2 regions of the Candidatus Allofournierella excrementigallinarum genome follow, and region 1 is predicted to be linked to the other one. Evidence: a T-box and tRNA genes for the amino acid it is inferred to sense, from the RefSeq annotation. Region 1 holds a T-box; the other holds one or more tRNA genes.
What was found. The T-box of region 1 lies ahead of asnS (asparagine--tRNA ligase). A T-box ahead of a tRNA ligase gene usually reads a tRNA of that ligase, here a tRNA-Asn.

Region 2: it has a tRNA-Asn gene. The T-box ahead of asnS (asparagine--tRNA ligase) is inferred to sense a tRNA for this amino acid. The anticodon was not compared.

Annotation. Positions count from the first base shown of each region.
Region 1 covers NZ_CALXHK010000018.1:8,241-13,878, forward strand. The annotation lists gene ACH2AT_RS05000 (PucR family transcriptional regulator) at 155-1,753, opposite strand; gene ACH2AT_RS05005 (hypothetical protein) at 1,832-2,647, opposite strand; T-box leader at 2,745-2,995, shown strand; gene asnS (asparagine--tRNA ligase) at 3,083-4,468, shown strand; gene ACH2AT_RS05015 (helix-turn-helix domain-containing protein) at 4,693-5,007, opposite strand; gene ACH2AT_RS05020 (LPXTG cell wall anchor domain-containing protein) at 5,198-5,638, shown strand, end outside.
Region 2 covers NZ_CALXHK010000027.1:647-6,284, reverse strand. The annotation lists gene ACH2AT_RS06560 (S1C family serine protease) at 1-558, opposite strand, end outside; gene ACH2AT_RS06555 (bifunctional GNAT family N-acetyltransferase/class I SAM-dependent methyltransferase) at 800-1,708, shown strand; gene ACH2AT_RS06550 (peptide chain release factor 3) at 1,796-3,397, shown strand; tRNA gene ACH2AT_RS06545 (tRNA-Asn) at 3,650-3,725, opposite strand; gene ACH2AT_RS06540 (hypothetical protein) at 3,806-4,087, opposite strand; gene ACH2AT_RS06535 (helix-turn-helix domain-containing protein) at 4,179-5,429, opposite strand; gene ACH2AT_RS06530 (corrinoid protein) at 5,588-5,638, shown strand, end outside.

The sequences.
Region 1 (5,638 bases):
TGCTTTTAATGTTAGCACATCACAGAGCAAAAGTATTTATCTCCCGGTGACAAAACAGCTTGCCAAATTTTGTTTCTCAAAAACAATTGACAGCCCTGCCCGCCGGGGCAAAAGACAAAAAAGAGCCGGCAGGACCGGCTCTTTTTTGTCTTGTTCAGGGCTTGCGCAGGCGGTATATCTTCATGGCGAGGTTCAGGTCCTGGTAGTCGTCCAGGCTTGAAAGGCGCTTGCCCAGCTGCTCTTCGATAAGGCGCTGGCGGTAGCGCACGGTGTTGTAGTGCAGGAACATCTTTTTGGCCGCTTCCTTCAGATTGCCGTTGCAGGCCAGGATGGCGTCCAAAGTGGCCATCAGCTCCATGTTGTGCTGGGCGTCGTAGCGGATGAGGGGGCCCAGAGTGTCGCGGCAAAACTCGGTGAGTTCCCGGCTGCCCGCCGCCGCGTGGAGCACCCGGTAGGTGCCGATGTCCCGGAAATAGAGCGAGCGGTCCTGCCCGGTCTGGCGGGCGATGCGCATGGCGTCCTTGCTTTCCTGGTAGGCCCGGGGCAGCTGGCGCAGGTTCTCCGCCGGGCGGGAAAGCCCCGCCGCGTAGCCGATGTGCAGGCCGGTCAGCACGTCGCCGAAGATCTGCACCACCCGCTCGGGGTTCTCGGCGGCCTTGGCGTCCAGAAACGCCACGATGTACTTGCCGGTGCTGGCCAGGAACAGCGTTTCCAGGCTGCCGCCCCGGGCGGCGGCGGGCAGGGCGCGGTTCTTCAGCGCCCGCAGCACGCTGCCCCGGTCCCCTCCCCGGGCGGGCAGCTGCACGTCCATCAGCAGGATGCTCACCGGGAAGGTGAGCTTCCATTCCAGGGCCTTCGCCCGGGAGGCGGCGATCTGCTGGCTTTCCACCTTGCCGAACAGCAGGTCGCAGGTGAACTCCTCCCGGTAGCGGCGCTCCAGCTCGTCCAGCGCCCGCTGGCGCTGGGTCATCACCCGGAAGGCCATGGCGAACTGTTCCACCCCCATGCGCTCCATGGCGGTGAGGGTGAACCGTTGGCGGCCGGACAAAACGATGTAGCCCGCTTTCTCCGCGCCGTAGTGTACTTTATAGAAGACGGCGCAGCCGTCCTCCAGGAAAAAGCGCTTGTAATCCTCCTCGGAGGAGGTCTGGTCCAGCCGCACCGCGTCGAACACCTGCTGCTGCTCGAAATCGAAGTCCTGGTCCACCCGGTATTCCGCCAGCTTCTCCACCGCCGCGCTGTAGAGGGTGACGTTCTTGCCGGTCTGCATCGCCAGCGCCCGGGCCAGGCCCTCGTACTCCTCGCCCCGCAGCATGATCTCCATCACCTTGTTGTGGATGCCGTCCCGGTATTCCAGCTCCATGCTCTTGCGGTGCAGGCTCTCCTTCAGAAAGGTGTTGATCTGGCTGGAAAAATTGCTGCCCTCCGGCAGCACGATCACCGGAAAGCCCAGCCGGTCCGCCTCTTCCAGGCAGGCGGGAGGCACCCGGTCCACATAGCGGTTCAGCTTGACCCCCAGCCCCGAAAGCCCCAGGCTCACCAGCCGGGGAATGAACACCTCCAGCTTTCTCTTGTCGCTGTGGATGGGGTAGAGGGTGGAGATGAGGAAGTCGCCCTTTTTCACATAGTCCTCGATGTCCGGCACCTCCATGATGGCGATGTCCTCCACCATCCGGTCCAGACCCTGCCCCCCCGCCGCCACCGTGGCACCGCGGAAATGGTCCAGCGCCAGCAGCTCCCGCACTCGCAGCATCCTCGTTCCTCCCCTTCCGGCCCGCGCCCGTTTTGTACCATCTTAGCACACCCGGATGCCCCGCCGCAAGGCGGGCCCTCACGACGGCCAGCGCCGCCCCTGGGGCAGGCCCCAGACCTGCACCGTTTCGAGCAGCGGCGAAAGGGAGATGTCCCGCGGGGTGACGGGCCAGCCGCCGGCCCCGCCGACGTCGTACCCAAAGGCGGCGCAGGCGCACCACACCAGATGGGCGCACTGGGTGGCGGGCGGGCCGGCGCTCTCCCCCAGCCAGGGCAGGCCGGAAAACAGCCCGTAGGGCAGGCCCGCCAGGTTTTCCCGCGCCCAGTCGGCCATGCGGGCCCGGCGCGCCTCGCTTGCCCCTTTAAGGCGCAGCACCGCCACGGCGGCCTTGTCCTGCCAGGTGGAGAGGGGGCTCAGCCGGCTGGGGCAGCCCAGGCTGTAGGCCTCCAGCACCAGGCCCTCCTGCGCGTCCACCACCAGCGCCGCGTGGCCGTTGCGCCAACCGCCGCACCGGCTGGAGGGGGTGAGCAGGATGTCCCCCTTTTCCAGCGGGGCGAACTCAAAATCCCCCTCGGTGACCTCCAGCCGCACCACCGCCGCCCCCTTCACCGTTTTCCAGCCGCAGGGGGCGAAGTACCGGGCCTGAAAGTCCGCAAGCTCCCCGCCCCGGCCCGCTTCCAGCAGGGCGTCCACCGCCGCCGGCCCGAGGCCGGTCTGGGCAAGCAGCAGCGCGTAGTCGGCTTTCCCCGCCTCGGCCCGCGCCACCACCCCCGTCAGGTCCACCATGGGGTAATCGGGCAAGGCGTGGGCGAAGCGGGGCGCGCGGCCCGCCCACACCGCCGCCGCTGCCGCCAGCCCCAGGGCCAAAACGGATGCCGCCAGCCTCTTTTTCATGCCGCCGCCCCCCTTCCCTGCTGATAGCATACCGCCCCGGCGGCGAAAAAATGCGGCGGGCCTTGACACAAGGCGGCGAAAGGGGTACACTGTTTTCACAAAAGCTGTGAAAAAGAGCAGTACGCCGGCAAACGGCGGCCCAGCGAGCGGGGGACGGTGCGAGCCCCGCCCGGCGCCCGGCGGAAGGAACACTTTGGAGCTGCGCGCCCCAACCCGCTTTGAAAAGCGGCAGTAGGGCGCGACGTGGGCGGCGCGTTAAGCCGCGACGCTTAGATTTTGAGCGGAAAAGGGGCCGTGAAAACGGCAAGTTAGGTGGCACCGCGGATCCGGCAGCGATTCGTCCTAATGAAGGGGACGAACCAGGCTGCCGGTCTTTTTTTACCGTTTCACCGCAGAGCAAACGGAAACACACCTTATGAAAAAGGAGAGGGAACAATGGAACGCATCATCATCAAAGACCTGCTTTCCCGCCCCCCTGCCGACGGCGCCGTCGTGACCGTCTGCGGCTGGGCAAAAACCGTGCGGGACTCGAAAAACATCGGCTTCATCGAGCTGAGCGACGGCTCCTGCTTCAAAAACCTGCAGGTGGTGTTTGAGGCCGCCAAGCTGGAAAACTACAAGGAGGTGGCCAAGGCGGGCGTGGGCGCCAGCATGCGGGTGACCGGCCGCGTGGTGCTGACCCCCGGCGCAAAGCAGCCGCTGGAGGTGAACGCCGACAGCGTCCAGCTGCTGGGCAGCTGCCCGCCGGAGTACCCCCTGCAAAAAAAGCGCCACACCGTGGAATTTCTGCGCACCATGCCCCACCTGCGCCCCCGCACCAACACCTTTGCGGCGGCCTTCCGGGTGCGCAGCACCGCGGCCTGGGCCATCCACCGCTTCTTCCAGGAGCAGGGCTTCGTCTATGTGCACACCCCCCTCATCACCGGCTCCGACTGCGAGGGCGCGGGCGAGATGTTCCGGGTGACCACCCTGGACCTGAACAATGTGCCCCGCACTGAGGACGGCAGGGTGGACTGCTCCAAGGATTTCTTCGGCCGGGCCACCAACCTGACGGTGTCGGGCCAGCTGGAGGGCGAGGCCATGGCGATGGCCTTCGGCAACGTCTACACCTTCGGCCCCACCTTCCGGGCGGAGAACTCCAACACCCCGCGCCACGCCGCGGAATTCTGGATGATCGAGCCGGAGATGGCCTTCGCGGACCTTTCCGACTTCATGGACAACGCCGAGGCGATGGTGAAGTACGTCATCGGCTATGTGCTGGAACAGTGCCCCGACGAGCTGGCCTTTTTCAACCAGTTCTTCGACAAGGGCCTGCTGGAGCGGCTGAACGCCCTGGTGGGCGCCGACTTCGCCCGGGTGAGCTACACCGAGGCGGTGGCGGTGCTGGAAAAGCACAACGACCAGTTCCAGTACAAGGTGGAGTGGGGCGCCGACCTGCAGACCGAGCACGAGCGCTTCCTCACCGAGAAGGTGTACGGCAAGCCGGTGTTCGTGACCGACTACCCCGCCGCCATCAAGAGCTTCTACATGCGCGCCAACGACGACGGCCGCACCGTGGCCGCCGCCGACATGCTGGTGCCCGGCGTGGGCGAGCTGGTGGGCGGCAGCCAGCGCGAGGAGCGGCTGGACCGGCTGGAGGCCAGGATGCAGGAGCTGGGCATGAACATGGCCGACTACAAGGAATACCTGGACCTGCGGCGCTTCGGCAGCGTGCCCCACGCGGGCTACGGCCTGGGGTTCGAGCGGCTCATCATGTACCTCACCGGCATCCCCAACATCCGGGACGTCATCCCCTACCCCCGCACCGCCGGCGGCTTCTGAGCCGCGGCTCCCAAAAAGCAGAAAAGCGGCGGCCTCGCGTTTGCGAGGCCGCCGCTTTTGTTGATGTGTTTTACTGCGCCACGGGGGTGATGGAGGCGATGGAGTCTTCAAAGGCCTCGGCCCAGCCGACGGTCATGTCGGTGTAGGTGAAGGTGTAGGCCCGGAGGCCGGCGCGGAGGCAGGCTGGGAGGCCGGCGCAGACCCGGAGGCCGGCGCGCCGCCTTTTACAGACGGTATTTCTTTTTCAGCTGCTGCAAAAACTCTTCCAGCTCCCGCGCGGCGGCGGGCGGCAGGTCTTTTATGTATAAAAAGGCCGCGCCCTGGCGCTCCTGCGGCTTCTGCCTGTCCGTAAGGCCCATCAGATAATCCATCGATACTTCAAACCGCCTTGCAAGCAAAATTTTTGTCTCGTCGTCCGGGTCGGCAAGCCCCCGCTCCCAGCCGGACACGGTGTTCAGCGAAACGTGCAGCTGCTGCGCGAACTGGCGTTGGGTCAGCCCGGCGTCCTTTCGCAGCTCTGCCAAACGATCTCCGCGCATGGTTTCGTCTCTCCCTTCTCTCCCCCGCGGCATGCCGCGCACACTGTTTTTGTGTTCGTTTCTTTGAAAAACATAACATTATTTTGTTTTTATGCTTGAAAAACACATTATTACTGTGTATAATTTTGGTTAACACACAAGATCATTGTGTGTTAATATTGCGCAAATACTGCAAGATCGGGAGGAACTTATGAAACGGAAACTTTTGACGCTGGCGCTGTGTGCGGCGCTGGCGCTCTGCGCGCTGCCCATGGCGGCGTTTGCGGACGACTCTGTCGCCGCCATCGGCGACGAAAAGTATCCCACGCTGCAGGCGGCGGTGGACGACGCGCCTGACAACATCCAGATCACCATCACCCTGCTGGGCGATGCCTCCGGCGACGGCGTGATAGTGCCCAGCAACAAAAATATCACGTTCGATCTGGCTGATTCCACCTACACCGTAAGCGGCAAAACCGTCGGCTCGTCCGGTACCGAAACCAACGGCTTCCAGCTGCTGAAAGATTCGACCATCGTTTTCAAAAACGGCGGGATCAAATCCACCAGCGACACCTGCAACGTGCTGATTCAGAACTACTCTAACCTCACCCTGGAAAACGTAACGCTGGACGGCCAGCAGCTTGCGGCCGGG
Region 2 (5,638 bases), on a different contig from region 1:
GATGTCGCTCTGCTGGTCGGCGCCCACCACGGTGGCGGTGTAGGTGGAGTCGTCGTGCAAAGTCACGGTGATCTGCTGGGCGCCCTCCACCACGTGGTAGTTGGTGACGATGTAGCCGTCGGTGGTGAGGATGACGCCGCTGCCGGCGCCGCTGAGCACCTGCTGGCCGCCCCAGAAGTAGTTGTTGGTGACAAGCTGCTCGGTGGTGACCACCACAACGCTGGGGCTCACCGCGCTGGCCACGTCTGCCAGGCTGCCGGTGGAAGAAGAGGTGGAGGTGGCGCTGCCGCTGGGCGCGGCCTGGTACATCACCGCCTGGCCGCCGTTCTTGCTGGCCACCAGATAGCCGGCATAGCCGCCGCCGAAGCTGACCGCCGCCACCAGCACCAGGGCCAGCACGCCGGCCAGGATGCGCTTGCCGGCGCCCCGCTTTTTGCGGGGCGGCTCGCCCGCCGGGCCGCCGGGCGTCTGCCCGGCAGGGGCGCCCGGCGCGGGGGGCGCGGGGTCGTATCCGTTCTGATAGAGACCGGAGTAATCGTATTCCCATTTGTTTTCCATAAAGATTCATCCTTTCGGGTAAACAGCGGGCCGGGGCGGATACGCCCTCAAAAGAGCCCTCTGTGATCGTTCTGACCATAGTATATCGGCCAATCGTGAAAAACCTTCAAAGCCGGGGTGAAAGAATTGTGAAATCCCCGTATTCCGCGCTATAATGGGAATATCACGCGGATGAGGCTTGTGGATATGCTACCACAAAACGGGGCATCCCGCAACCGTTTCGCAAAAAAGGAGGCCGCCCATGCGCATCGACGGGCACCGGGAAGGGGAGCGTCTTGCCCTCACCCTTTATAAAGAACAGCAGCCGGTGGGCGTCTGCCGCCTGCGCCTTGCCCCCGGCCGGGTGGAGCTGGAGGAGTTTTTCATCGACGAAAGCTGGCGGGGCAGGGGCTACGGCAGCTTTCTGCTCAAGCAGGCCCTGCACGCCACCGGGGGCTTTTCCGCTTGTAGCCTGCACGCCGCCCCGCCCCCGGAAAGCGGGGCCGCGGCGGCCCTCCTGCGCAAGTTCGGCTTCGCGCCCGCCGGGGACATCTGGCTGCGCCGCCGCGCGCCGGACCCCAGCGCCGTGCGCCTGACCCACGAGTTTCTGGCCTCCCGCCTTGCACCCGGGGGCTTTTTCATCGACGCCACCTGCGGCAACGGCCACGACACCGCCTTTCTGTGCCGGCTGGCGGGGCCGGAGGGGAAGGTGCTGGCGCTGGATGTGCAGCAAAAGGCGGTGGCGGCCACCCGCGCCCGGCTGGAAGCCGAGGGCCTTGCCTCCATCGCCCGGGTGGTGCAGGCGGACCACGCCCGGCTGGCCCAGTTTGCTGGGCCGGCCAGCGCCGACTGCGTGGTGTTCAACTTCGGGTATCTGCCGGGGGCGGACCACGCCCTTTTCACCACCCCGGCCAGCAGCCTGCCGGCCCTTTCAGCGGCGCTGGACATCCTCAAGCCCGGCGGCGTGCTGGCGGCCTGCCTTTACAGCGGCGGCCCCAACGGCGGCGGGGAAAGGAACGCGGTGGAGGGGTTTTTCGCCGCCCTGCCCCTGGAAAGATACACGGTGCTCGCCTGCCGCTTCGCCAACTGGGCGCCCACCGCGCCCCTGCCCTGTTTCGTGCTGAAAAAGCAAAGCAAAAATGCCCCGTTCCCCTTGCCAAGCGGGCTTTGAACGGGTAGAATTAAAATGTTGCGACTTTTTAGAAGGAAACCCACCGGGGCTTTGCTGCCCCGCGCATGACCAGAGGAGGAAGAAGCTATGGCCGATCTGCGGCAGGAGATCGCGCGCAGGCGCACCTTTGCCATCATCAGCCACCCGGACGCCGGCAAGACCACCCTCACCGAGAAGCTGCTGCTCTACGGCGGGGCCATCCAGCAGGCGGGCAGCGTGAAGGGCAAGCAGAGCGCCCGCCACGCGGTGAGCGACTGGATGGAGATCGAAAAGCAGCGCGGCATCTCGGTCACCAGCAGCGTGCTGCAGTTTGAATACGACGGGCGCTGCGTGAACATTCTGGACACCCCCGGCCACCAGGACTTTTCCGAAGACACCTACCGCACCCTGATGGCCGCCGACGCGGCGGTGATGGTGCTGGACGCGGCCAAGGGCGTGGAGGCCCAGACCATCAAGCTGTTCAAGGTGTGCACTTTGCGGCACATCCCCATCTTCACCTTCATCAACAAGATGGACCGGGAGGCCCGGGACCCCTTTGACCTGATGGAGGAGATCGAAAGCATCCTGGGCATCCGCACCTATCCCATGAACTGGCCCATCGGCTGCGGCAAGGAGTTCAAGGGCGTGTTCGACCGACAGAGCCGCCACATCCTGGCCTTCCAGGGCGACGGCAAGGCCAACGGCGTGAAAATCCTCGATAAGATCGAGGCGGAATTGGGCGACGCGCGTCTGGACGGGCTGCTCGGCGCCCCGCTGCACGAGAAGCTCAGCGAGGACATCGAGCTGCTGGACGGCGCCAGCTACGACTTTGATATGGACGCGGTGAACGCCGGTTCCCTGAGCCCCGTGTTCTTCGGTTCAGCGCTGACCAACTTCGGTGTGGAGCCCTTTTTGAAGGAATTCCTGCGGCTGGCCCCCTCCCCTCTGCCCCGCACCAGCGGCGGCGTGCCGGTGGAGCCTGCGCAGGACACCTTCTCCGGCTTCATCTTCAAGATCCAGGCCAACATGAACAAGGCCCACCGGGACCGCATCGCCTTCATGCGCATCTGCTCCGGCCGCTTTGAGCGGGGCATGGAGGTGACCCATGTGCAGCAGGGCAGGAAGATAAAGCTGGCCCAGTCCACCCAGCTGATGGCCCAGGACCGGGCCACCGTGGACGAGGCCTTTGCCGGCGACATCATCGGCCTGTTCGACCCGGGCATCTTCTCCATCGGCGACACCCTGTGCACCGGCAAGGAGCCCATCCGCTACGCGGGCATCCCCACCTTCGCCCCCGAGCACTTCGCCCGGGTGACCCAGGTGGACACCATGAAGCGCAAGCAGTTCGTGAAGGGCATGGAGCAGGTGGCCCAGGAGGGCGCCATCCAGATCTTCCGGGAGCTGGGCGGCGGCATGGAGGAGGTCATCGTGGGCGTTGTGGGCGTTTTGCAGTTCGAGGTGCTGGAATACCGGCTGAAAAACGAATACAACGTGGACATCCGCATGCAGAACCTGCCCTACGAGCACATCCGCTGGATCGAAAACGAAGATTTGGACCCCAAATCCCTGGACCTGACCAGCGACACCCGGCGCATCGAGGACCTGAAGGGCTCGAAGCTGCTGCTGTTCACCTCCCCCTGGGCCATCACCTGGGCCGAGGAGCACAACCCCGGCCTGAGCCTGAGCGAGTTCGGCAACCGGGAAGATTGATTTTTTGCACAGCATACGGGCAGCGCCCCGGCCAAAAGGCCGGGGCGCTTTTTTCGCGGCGGCGGGCTTTTTCGGGGCGGGCGCAGTTCGTCCCGCCCCGCATTTGACCTGCATTTTGACTTGCATTTTAACTTGCAGCGGGCCCCGCCGGCCCTTTTTGGGCACCCTCGCCCCGTCCCGTCCACCGCCGGAAAAAAGCCCGCCGGGCCGCCCGGGCAAAAGAAAAGAGCACGTCCTTCGACGTGCTCTTTTTGGCTCCCCCTGTTGGGCTCGAACCAACGACCCTGCGGTTAACAGCCGCATGCTCTACCGACTGAGCTAAGGAGGAATATGCACGCTGCCCTGTCGTGCAGCGTGATTTATTATAGCAGGGTTTGAGAAGGCTGTCAACCCTTTTCCGCCGATTTTTTAAAGAACGGCCCGCCGCCAGAACTCCGCCGCCCGCCTGGGCCAGCCGGCGCAGGGCAGCCCTTCGCCCAGGCCCACGCCCGGCCAGGAGACGTGCTCGCAGCGCACCACAAAGGCCGCGCAGCCCAACTCGTTCAGCCGCCGGGCAAAGTCCTCCCCTTCCAGCGGGTCGGAAATTTTTTCGTAGCCCCCGCCGGGGCAGATCACCGCAAAGGGATGGCGCGCGCCGTCCAAAAGAGGGTATTCGTCCACCCGCACCGGGGTCCTGCCGGGATATTCCATACGCCGTCCTCCTTTTTAAAAGCCGCAGAGGTCTTCAAACGTTCCTGCGGCAAGCGTATCATGCTTTGGCCCGTTTGTCCAGCAGCCTGTTTTATTCCTCGCCCTGGGTGTAGCGCGCGCGGTAGCGCAGCGGCGTCATGCCGGTGACGCGGCGGAACACCTTGGTGAAATAGCTCTGGTCGTCGAACCCCACGGCGCTGGCCACGTCGGTGATGCGCAGGTCCTCGTGAAGCAGCAGCTGCCGCGCCTTGCCGATGCGCACGGCGTTGAGATAGTCGTTGAAGGAGGTGCCCGTCTCTTCCTTGAACACCCGGCTCAGGTAGGCCGGCGAGAGGAACACCCGCTGGGCCAGCTGCTCCAGCGTGACCTTTTCGTAATAGTGGGTCTCGATGTGCTGCATGCACAGGTGGATGGCGTGGGCGTGGCGCATGTCCGAATAGCGGAACACGCTGTCCATCAGGCGGTTCACCGCGTCGCTCAGCACGGCGCACATGGCCTCGATGTCCCCCGCCTGCTCGATGCGCCCGCGGCTCTCGTGGCACAGCCGCAGGGTGGCGCCGCTCTCCGCGCCCGCCTCCACCGCCGCCCGCCCGGTGAGGGCCAGCAATTCGCACACCCGGGATTTCACCGTGTCCAGCTGCTGGCCGGTGGCCAGCAGGATGTGGCCCAGAAGCCGGTTCAAAAGGCTGCGCGCCTGGTCCTTTTCCGAGCGGCGGATGCTGCGCAGGAAGGCCTTTTCCACCGCGAAGGGATAGGGCGGCGGCTGTTCCTCCTGCTTGAGCTGCAAAATGTAGCTGTTGATCTGGCCCTGGATGGCGTCCGCCGATTGCACCTGGCGCATCCGCTCCGAGGCCGACACCTTGTTCATAAAGCCCACCGCCATGAACAGCAGCGTGGACATCCGGCTCACCGTGGCCGTGGGGATGACCCGCACGTTTTCCAGCTCCGCCACCACCCGGGCCCGCCGTTCTTCCTCCAGCGCCATCAGCTCGCAGTCGATGAAGTCCTCCTTTTCCACCATCAGGAAGGGCCCCGCCGTGATGCGGGCGCAGCTGTCCAGCTCGCCCAGAAGGGGCGACACAAAGCAGGTCAGCCCCATGGGGCAGTAATAGATGTAGCGCCCGCCGAAGCGCTCGGCCTCGGCCATGCTGTAGTTCTGGGCCCGCACGCACTGGGCCGCCGGCCGGCCCGCCAGCCGGCAGATGCGGCAGGCAGAGCAGCCGTAGCCATACTCCGCAAGGGTGGCTCCCTCTTTGTCCGACACGATGCACCCCAGCCCGGTGGAGGCGGAAAAGGCCGCCGCGCACTCCCGCGCAAGGGTGAGGTCAAAGGTTTTTTCCACGGCCTTCCCCTCCTTTTGGAACCGCTTTTTATATTAATAAAATATTACCAAAAATCGCAGGCGATTACAAGCGCCGGGCGGCGGGGATATGCTATCCTATGCTCAGAACAAGGCGGCCGCGCGCCGCCGCAAGACCAAAGAACGGAGGAAGAGCATCCATGAGCATTCTGACCGACATTTCCGAAAATCTCCAGAAGGGCAAAGCCAAG